Regions from separate parts of the [Clostridium] hylemonae DSM 15053 genome, predicted to be linked through region 1. Evidence: a T-box and tRNA genes for the amino acid it is inferred to sense, from the RefSeq annotation. Region 1 holds a T-box; the other holds one or more tRNA genes.
The links. A T-box is a leader RNA that pairs with one kind of tRNA and senses whether it is charged. The one in region 1 lies ahead of tyrS (tyrosine--tRNA ligase), so its partner is inferred to be a tRNA-Tyr.
Positions count from the first base shown of each region.

Region 2: it has a tRNA-Tyr gene. The T-box ahead of tyrS (tyrosine--tRNA ligase) is inferred to sense a tRNA for this amino acid. The anticodon was not compared.

Region 1 is NZ_CP036524.1:270,586-275,444, reverse strand. Features, by position in the region: gene LAJLEIBI_RS01270 (alpha-amylase family glycosyl hydrolase) at 1-471, shown strand, start outside; gene LAJLEIBI_RS01265 (flavin reductase family protein) at 618-1,124, opposite strand; gene tyrS (tyrosine--tRNA ligase) at 1,163-2,386, opposite strand; T-box leader at 2,520-2,777, opposite strand; gene LAJLEIBI_RS01255 (DUF5714 domain-containing protein) at 2,842-3,561, opposite strand; gene nagA (N-acetylglucosamine-6-phosphate deacetylase) at 3,567-4,691, opposite strand; gene LAJLEIBI_RS01245 (MurR/RpiR family transcriptional regulator) at 4,727-4,859, opposite strand, start outside.
Region 2 is NZ_CP036524.1:433,123-437,981, forward strand. Features, by position in the region: rRNA gene LAJLEIBI_RS02055 (23S ribosomal RNA) at 1-1,699, shown strand, start outside; tRNA gene LAJLEIBI_RS02060 (tRNA-Asp) at 1,824-1,897, shown strand; tRNA gene LAJLEIBI_RS02065 (tRNA-Val) at 1,904-1,976, shown strand; tRNA gene LAJLEIBI_RS02070 (tRNA-Tyr) at 1,986-2,067, shown strand; tRNA gene LAJLEIBI_RS02075 (tRNA-Thr) at 2,079-2,151, shown strand; tRNA gene LAJLEIBI_RS02080 (tRNA-Met) at 2,176-2,249, shown strand; tRNA gene LAJLEIBI_RS02085 (tRNA-Phe) at 2,287-2,359, shown strand; tRNA gene LAJLEIBI_RS02090 (tRNA-Lys) at 2,386-2,458, shown strand; gene LAJLEIBI_RS02095 (glycosyltransferase family 2 protein) at 2,677-3,753, shown strand; gene LAJLEIBI_RS02100 (YfhO family protein) at 3,671-4,859, shown strand, end outside.

The DNA of each region.
Region 1 (4,859 bases):
GTGGAGAGGATCGCCAGCATTCTCACAGACAAGAACCACCTTCCGCTGGCATACGGACTGCTGCTTGGAATGCCGGGCATTCCATGTATTTATTACGGAAGCGAGTGGGGAGAACCGGGAGAAAAGCGCCCGGACAATGATTATGCCCTGAGACCATGCTTTGAGGCGCCAAAGCCGAATGAGCTGACCGAATACATCAAAAAAATGATCCGGATCCGCCAGAACAGCGAAGCTCTGTGTAATGGAGATTATAAGAACGTCGTGATCCAGAACCACCAGCTCATCTTCGAGCGCTGTTTTGGAGGGGAACGCGTGCTCGTTGCCATCAACGCGGCAGACCAGCCTTATACGGCTGCCCACGGCAGTTTTGAAGGCAGTGCCGCGGAGCTTTTGTCCGGTAAGGAGGTAACGCTGGGTGGACAGATAGATCTGCCGCCTTACAGCGTCCAATATTTTAAAATGGTGCCGTAAAGATTTTTATTATCCTGCACCTGCTTCGCCGGTATGGTGAATTCTTCGCCGTACCGGCAGTATCCCTCTGTTCTGAAAGGCAGAGAAAGCCATCAAAAAAGGATGTGGATCTAAATTAATTCAGTTAGATCCACATCCTTCTTTGCTTATTTAACGAGCACCTTTGTTATCTCCGCAATATACATCGTATGATAATCCGCCTCGGGATACCATTTTGTATCGCACTCCGTCTCTGTGAAGCATTCGGGATACATTTCCTGGTAATACAGTTTCCTGCACACGAAGATCATCTCTGCTTCTTCCACTGCCGCAGTACCGTCGGCGTAATACGGATGAAGGCCTGCTTCTTTCCACTTGTCCTCCACATCGCGGCCGGACACGGAACCGCATACGTTCAGCGCCTTGCGCTGCGTCTCGGGCAGAAAAGATATGGTAAAGGTATCATTCATATCTACAAATTCCTTCGTATACCTCTGGGGGCGGATATATGCCGTAACGACCGGTCTGCCCCACATGATGCCGACACCTCCCCAGCTTGCTGTCATCGTGTTTGACTTAAGTTCGTCGCCTGCCGTGATGAGCATCCACTGCTTCGATATCTTTTCAAATGGATTGAAGCTCAGTTCCTCAATTGCTTTTTCTTTAAATGCCATTGTCCACTCCTCCTTCTTGCGGCTGTCCGCCGTTACGTTTATTTTAACACAACTTTGCGGAAATTTTTCTTACCTTTTTTCAAGATCATGCCTTCTCCCGCAAATGCGTCTGAAGGGAAGATCTCCTGGATGTCTGTGACCTTCTCCCCGTCCACAGCTACGCCGCCCTGCTGCACAGCGCGTCTTGCCTCTGACTTGGACGGTACGAGGCCGCTCTTTAACAGAAGTGTAAGGATATCGATGCGCCCGTCCTCCAGATCGTCACCTGTGATCTCTGCGGTAGGCATCTGTGCGGCTGCGCCCTGGCTGAACAGCGCACGCGCGGACTCCTGCGCCTTCCTGGCCTCCTCTTCCCCGTGAACAAGCTTCGTCAGCTCATAGGCAAGAATCTCCTTCGCCGTATTGAGCTGGGCTCCTTCCCAGCCGTCCATTTTGTCGATCTCCTCCAGCGGAAGGAAGGTCAGCATGCGGATACATTTCAGCACGTCCGTATCGCCTACATTTCTCCAGTACTGGTAGAAATCGAACGGTGACGTCTTTTCCGGGTCGAGCCAGACCGCGCCATTCTGCGTCTTGCCCATCTTCTTGCCCTCAGAATTCAGAAGCAGCGTGATCGTCATGGCGCACGCGTTCTTTCCGAGCTTGCGGCGGATAAGCTCTGTGCCGCCGAGCATGTTGGCCCACTGGTCGTCGCCGCCGAACTGCATGTTGCAGCCGTAATTCTGGTACAGCATGTAAAAGTCAAAGCTCTGCATGATCATGTAATTGAACTCCAGGAAAGTAAGTCCCTTCTCCATCCTCTGCTTGTAGCACTCGGCAGCCAGCATCCGGTTCACGGAGAAATGCGGCCCGATCTCCCGCAGCATATCAATATAGTTCAAATCCAGCAGCCAGTCCGCATTGTTGACCATAAGCGCCTTGCCTTCGGAGAAATCGATAAACTTGCTCATTTGTCTTTTGAAACAGTCACAGTTGTGCTGGATCGTCTCCGGCGTCATCATGGAACGCATATCGGTTCTTCCGGACGGATCACCGATATAACCTGTCCCTCCTCCGATAAGAGCGATCGGCTTGTTGCCGGCATCCTGCAGGCGCTTCATGAGACAGAGCGCCATAAAATGTCCCACATGAAGGCTGTCCGCCGTCGGGTCAAAACCGATGTAAAACGTCGCTTTCCCATTGTTGATCAATTCTCTGATCTCATCCTCGTCCGTCACTTGGGCGATCAAACCTCTCGCCTGTAATTCTTCATAAATTCCCATAGCTTACCTCTCCTTTAATATATTGTCTGATAATTAGTTGAATTTGCAAAGGGGTCAGACCCCTATGGCCATAGGGGTCTGACCCCTTTGCAAATTCCTGCCGCATACGCCAACAAAAAAACCTCATCCTTATAAAAAGGACGAGGTTATGCTCCCGTGATACCACCTTCATTCACCTGCAGCTCACGCTGCCGGTCTCTGTAAGCTGCAGTTACAGCTTGTGCACGATAACGCATGCCCCGCGTCACAGCCTACCTGCCTTCTTTAGGTGAAGGTTTCGGTGTGAAGCTCCAAGATGTATTCACAGCCTGCTCTTTCATGCGCCTCTCATCTTCCGGCTGCTTTCTGTAAGGGTGTGCTGGCTGTTACTTTTTCTTTTCAAAGCTTTTTCTCTGATTCTTGTCTTGTTGTCTGAAATGGTAACGTATTTCTTATTTTTTGTCAAGCAGGAAATTTTATTTCTCAGGAAAAGATCCGTCTAAGTGATATGGACACTTCTGCCTCAGGCACTGTCTGTTCTCTTTGGAAAATGTACATACAATGCGCTCAGGCAGTTCCATCTCTATGCCGGTCTCTTCCCTCACCACCGCCACCGCTTCTTTCACGGCGGTGAAGCAGTCCCTCTTGCAGCAGCGCGGTCCGCCCAGGTCTGCGATCGCGGCAAGCGCCCTGGACGTCATCCGGTTGGACATCTGCCACGACCGGCCGGTGAGGGGCGTCGCCTTCGTGATGATGCTCATGAAGATGCCCGTACTCACCGCAGCCCCGCAGCAGCCCCACATGCCGCACACACCGCCTGGGACTTCACTTCCCCTGGCCCGCATCTCCTCAAGCGCCTGAGAGATATCAATGTCACCGCCGCAGTTGTGATATGCGGCCAGAAGTGCAGCGCCGGCCATCACATGATGCTCCGGCCCGTGCATATATATGAACGGATTCTCCATGAGTTCCTGCATGACAGCGATCGGACTGCGGGATGTGGTCGTTTGACATCCTTCCATTATCGCTGTGATTCCTTTTTCGGCGTGACAGCCGTCACATACGAAATGCCCTTCTTCACAGGACGCATGGCTCTCAAAGCTCTGCCCGCAGACGGAGCACTTCATTTTTCCTGCCTTGTCATAATATACAAGCTCTCTGCCGCACATAAGGCAGGCGCCTTCTCTTCTGTCCATTTTATCTAAATCCTTTTTCCATCTTTGATGACAGCCTTCAGGTTCAATTCTTTGTCAAGCAGCACTACATTTCCCTTCTTACCTGGTGTGAGCGAACCGTACTTGTCATACGCACCGAGGCTTTTTGCCGGATTCATAGTCGCGCACGCGACAGCAGTCTCAAGCGGGATGCCCATCTCCTTCACCACCGTGCGCATACAGTCCAGAAGGTTCGTCGCGGAGCCTGCAAGAGCGCCGTTTGACACAAGGATAGCGCGGCTGCCCGTCACATTCACCGCAAGCCCGCCAAGCGTGTATTCCCCATCCGGCATGCCGGTCGCGCGCATACTGTCACTGATCAGGATAATGCGGTCCGCTCCGAGCATCTTGAACGTGGCGCGGACGACTGACGGATGAATGTGCACCCCGTCACAGATCAGCTCCGCCGTCACATGCTCACTGTCCGCCACAGCGCCGATAACGCCCGGAGCACGGTGGGTAAACGGCGGCATGGCGTTGTAGAGATGTACCGCATGGTCCGCCCCCCTGTCATAAGCTGCTTTCGCATCCTCGTAGCTTGCATTCGTATGTGCCAGCGATACATTCACTTCATCCTTCACCTGCTCTACAAATTCCAGCGCGCCTTCCCTTTCCGGCGCCACGCCAATATATTTGACAAGCCCCTGGGCTGCGCTCTGGAACCGGTGAAATATTTCTTTCGTACACGGGATAATATATGTGGCGTCCTGGGCTCCTTTTTTCTCTTTACTGATGAACGGTCCTTCCATATTTACGCCGATCAGGTCTGCTTCGTCCGCCGCCTCTTTTTTATACGCCGCGGCAGTGGCGAGAATCTCCTCCAGCTGCTCCACCGGAAGTGTCATTGTGGCCGGTGAAATGGCGGTCACACCGATGGACGCCTCGTACTTTGCGATCTCATGAATGGCCTCCTTTGTCCCGTCACAGAAATCATAGCCCTTGCATCCGTGGAAATGGATATCGATAAGCCCCGGTATGGCGTAGCAGCCTTCCCCGTCGATGACTTCCCCTCCGTCTTCCCTCTCTCCGGATATGAGACCGTCCCTGATCACGATCTCACCGTCTTCAAATGTCTTATCTTCTTTAAATACTTTTACGTTTTTGATCAACATACCTTTTCTCCTCTCAGCGCTGTTTTGCCGGATGATCATATATATTTCTCCGGCTTTTTCCGCTGCAGCGCCCGCAGCGTGTTGTCGTGCAGTGTCTCTTTCTCATATTTATCCTGCTCAAGATAATAAGAGTAGATAATGTCAAGCATCACGAGGATCGGAAACTGG
Region 2 (4,859 bases), 160 kb from region 1:
GCTCAGGGATGTACGAAGTACATCGGTAGAGGAGCATTGGATGCGGGAAGAAGCAGTACCGTAAGGAGCTGTGGACTGCATCGAAGAGAGAATGCCGGAATGAGTAGCGAGAGGAAGGTGGGAATCCTTCCGGCCGAATATCTAAGGTTTCCAGAGTAAAGCTGATCTGCTCTGGGTAAGTCGGGGCCTAAGGCGAGGTCGAAAGACGTAGCCGATGGACAACAGGTTGAGATTCCTGTACCACGATATAACAGAACTGTGGGGACACGTGTGGAAAGCATAAGCCGGGAATGGAAAGACCGGCGCAAGCGGGGTAGGCGTACATCAGGCAAATCCGGTGTGCAAACCAAATCCGTGACGCGTACCGAACTTAAAGTAGGGAAGTATGTGAGCCATGCGTCAAGAAAAGCCGCTATCGTTTATATCGTGCCCGTACCGTAAACCGACACAGGTGGATGAGGAGAGAATCCTAAGGCCGACGGGAGAAGCATTGTTAAGGAACTCGGCAAAATGACTCCGTAACTTCGGGAGAAGGAGTGCCAGAGAGATCTGGCCGCAGAGAATTGGCCCAAGCAACTGTTTAGCAAAAACACAGGTCTATGCAAAACCGAAAGGTGAAGTATATGGGCTGACGCCTGCCCGGTGCTGGAAGGTTAAGGGGAGAGGTTAGCGCAAGCGAAGCTTTGAACTTAAGCCCCAGTAAACGGCGGCCGTAACTATAACGGTCCTAAGGTAGCGAAATTCCTTGTCGGGTAAGTTCCGACCCGCACGAAAGGCGTAATGATTTGGGCACTGTCTCAACAATGCACCCGGTGAAATTGAAATACCAGTGAAGATGCTGGTTACCTGCGCCAGGACGGAAAGACCCCATGGAGCTTTACTCCAGCTTGATACTGGGATTCGGTATTGCATGTACAGGATAGGTGGGAGGCGAAGAAGTGATGACGCCAGTCGTCACAGAGCCGCTGTTGGGATACCACCCTTGCAGTATTGGATTTCTAACCATCAGCCGTGAACCGGCTGGGGGACAATGTCAGGTGGGGAGTTTGACTGGGGCGGTCGCCTCCGAAAGGGTATCGGAGGCGCTCAAAGGTCCTCTCAGAATGGTCGGAAACCATTCGCAGAGTGCAAAGGCAAAAGAGGGCTTGACTGCGACACCGACGGGTGGAGCAGGTACGAAAGTAGGACTTAGTGATCCGGTGGTATAAAGTGGGATTGCCATCGCTCAACGGATAAAAGCTACCCTGGGGATAACAGGCTTATCACTCCCAAGAGTTCACATCGACGGAGTGGTTTGGCACCTCGATGTCGGCTCATCGCATCCTGGGGCTGAAGTAGGTCCCAAGGGTTGGGCTGTTCGCCCATTAAAGCGGTACGCGAGCTGGGTTCAGAACGTCGTGAGACAGTTCGGTCCCTATCCGGCGTGGGCGTAGGATATTTGAGAGGAGCTGTCCTTAGTACGAGAGGACCGGGATGGACTGGCCGCTGGTGTATCTGTTGTTCTACCAAGAGCATGGCAGAGTAGCCAAGCCGGGACGGGATAAACGCTGAAGGCATCTAAGCGTGAAGCCCCCCTCAAGATGAGATATCCCTGCGCAAGCAGTAAGACCCCTTGAAGACGACGAGGTAGATAGGGCAGAGGTGGAAGTGCAGCAATGTATGGAGCTGACTGCTACTAATCGGTCGAGGGCATGACCAAGAGCGAAGAGAGCGCGGAGTCAGGAATGACGGAGGCGCGTCTCGAAGCGAAAAGGTGGATAGGTAATGGATGTAATATTTATTTCTTGTATGCAGTTTTGAAGGTACATATCTTCAGATAGCGAGGCCCAGTGGCTCAGTTGGTTAGAGCGCCGCCCTGTCACGGCGGAGGTCGAGAGTTCGAGTCTCTTCTGGGTCGCTATATGGGATCTTAGCTCAGCTGGGAGAGCATCTGCCTTACAAGCAGAGGGTCATAGGTTCGAGCCCTATAGGTCCCATATGAAAATGGATGGATTCCCGAGTGGCCAAAGGGGGCAGACTGTAAATCTGTTGGCAACGCCTTCGAAGGTTCGAATCCTTCTCCATCCATTACCAGACTTGCCGTTGTGGCTCAATTGGCAGAGCAGCTGATTTGTAATCAGCAGGTTACCGGTTCAAGTCCGGTCAACGGCTTCATAATCTAATATTAGTTAATAACGCGGGGTGGAGCAGTCTGGAAGCTCGTCGGGCTCATAACCCGAAGGTCGTAGGTTCAAATCCTGCCCCCGCAATTGATGCTTGTTGAACTACAAAAGTTCAATAAGATATGCCCAGATAGCTCAGTCGGTAGAGCAGAGGACTGAAAATCCTCGTGTCGCTGGTTCGATTCCGGCTCTGGGCATTTTCTTTACTGTGAAAATAGTATACGGGCGTGTAGCTCAGGTGGTAGAGCACTTGACTTTTAATCAAGTTGTCCGGGGTTCGAATCCCCGCACGCTCATGGGAATGAGAGTGGCAGGAATCCTTTGTGATAAAGGTTCCTGCCGTTTTCTTTAAAATACTAAAAATTCCAGCAGAGTATGTGAAAAGCATACTCTGTTTTTTATTCTGTAATTTTGAATCTTTACTTAAACTTAAGATTTTCTTTCGGAAAATGATAGATACTATATATATAATTACAGTCAGACATAAGCAATCAAGCATTAAGAAGGAGGTCTTATGATGTACAGAGATAATAAACCTGCAGTCAGCGTGGTCGTTCCTTGTTATAATGAGCAGGAAGTACTGCCTCTTTATTTACAGGCCATGCAGGAAGTGATAAAGAAGATGGAGCCTGTGACCGTGGAGATCATATTTGTCGATGACGGTTCAGCAGATGAAACGCTGAAGCTTTTAAAAGAATTTCATGAAAAAGATAACAATTACCGGTATCTTTCCTTTTCCAGAAATTTCGGAAAAGAATCAGCGCTTTACGCCGGACTTAAGGCGGCCGAGGGAGAGTATGTCGCGGTAATGGACGCAGATCTGCAGGATCCGCCTGAGTATCTCCCTGAGATGTACGATATCTTACAGGAAGGCGAATATGACTGTGTGGCCACGAGAAGAGGCGACCGTCACGGGGAGGCGAAGCTGCGCTCCTTCCTTTCCGCTTCTTTTTATAAATTCATAAATAAGCTCTCCCAGGTACAGATCGTGGAGGGAGCCAGAGATTTTCGTATGATGAACCGGAAAATGGCGGACGCCATACTATCATTAAGTGAGTGCAACCGTTTTTCCAAAGGATTATTCGGATGGGTAGGGTTCAGGACAAAATGGCTGGAATATCACAATGTTGAGCGGGCGGCCGGCGATACAAAATGGTCGCTCTGGAAGCTGTTCAAATATTCCATCGACGGAATACTCGGTTTTTCGACAGTACCGCTGTCCATGGCTTCATACGGCGGCATTCTGTTCTGCGGGGCTGCGTTCTGCATGATCGTATTCCTAGTGGTAAAGAACTTGTTCTGGCATGACCCGGTGGCAGGCTGGCCGGCCATGATGTGCGTAATTTTCCTCATAGGAGGCGTACAGCTGCTCTGCATTGGTATTTCAGGCCAGTACCTTGCCAGGGCATATACAGAGATAAAAAACAGGCCAATCTATTTATTGAGGGAATCAAGTGATGAAGAGGATGCAAAAACCGACGGCAAAGACAACAAAAAGCAGGGAAGATATGTTATATCTCTCGATTCTTATGGTCATCCCGCTCATACTGTATATCCTGAAGATAAGAAACGGATATCTGGCAGGCTCTGAGATCGACTGGCTCGGGCAGCACAGCGTATTCCCGGATTATTTCCGCAAGCTGTTTTATGAGACGAAAACACTGTTTCCCCAGTTCGCGGCAGAGCTTGGCGGTGGGCAGAATATTTACAACTTTGCCTATTACGGACTATTTAACCCGTTGTATCTCGTATCATACGCGCTGCCCTTCGTAAAGATGACCACATACATTCAGGTCGTCTCGCTGCTGGAGCATATGGCGGACGGAGTGCTCTGTTATTACTGGCTCAGCAGCGGGCATTTTAAAAAGCGGGAAAGCTTTTATGCTTCTTCGATACTTGTGCTGGCCGCATCTGTGACCTATCATTCCTCCATGCAGCTGATGTTTGTGAACTATATGCCGTTTCTGCTGCTGGCGCTGATCGGCTATGACCGGTACTGTAAAAAGGGAAAGTACGGCCTGCTGACACTGTCCGTTTTCTTCATGATACTTACGAGCTTCTATTTTGCGGTAGGGGGCATGACGGCCCTGTTCATCTATGGGGTGACAGGATACCAAAACGAGACGGATGAGTCCGTGGGTCTCATATCATCGTGCCTGAGGTTCATTAAGTGGCTCTGGGGACGGTTTTACCCGGCGCTTTTCGGATGCTTTCTATCGCTTTTCTATCTGATACCAGTTTACTTTGCCATGACAGCGGGCCGTGCCGGGCATGGAGGAATCACTGTTTCAAAGCTTCTCATTCCTGATATACGCCTTCATAAGCTATTATACAGCGGATACGGGATGGGTCTTACGGCAGCTGCGCTTCTCATGCTGTGTATCAGTATATTTTATAAAAAGTGCCGGGAGAAATTCATGGCAGCGCTGTTGCTGCTTATGCTTCTGTTCCCTGTATTTGACTGGCTGCTGAACGGTGGGCTCTATCTGAGGGATAAGGCTTTTATCCCATTTCTGCCGCTTTTATGCTGGCTTGCGGCAGCGTTTTTTACCAGGCTTGAAACCCAGGCGCTTAAAGCGCGCCAGGCGGCGGCAGGGTGCATTCTGGCCGGAGCGCTCGTCGCCGTTTCGCTGCTTACGAACAGTTATGCAAGGCAGGAGAAGTATCTTTTATTTATAGACTTTGCCGTCTGCGGGG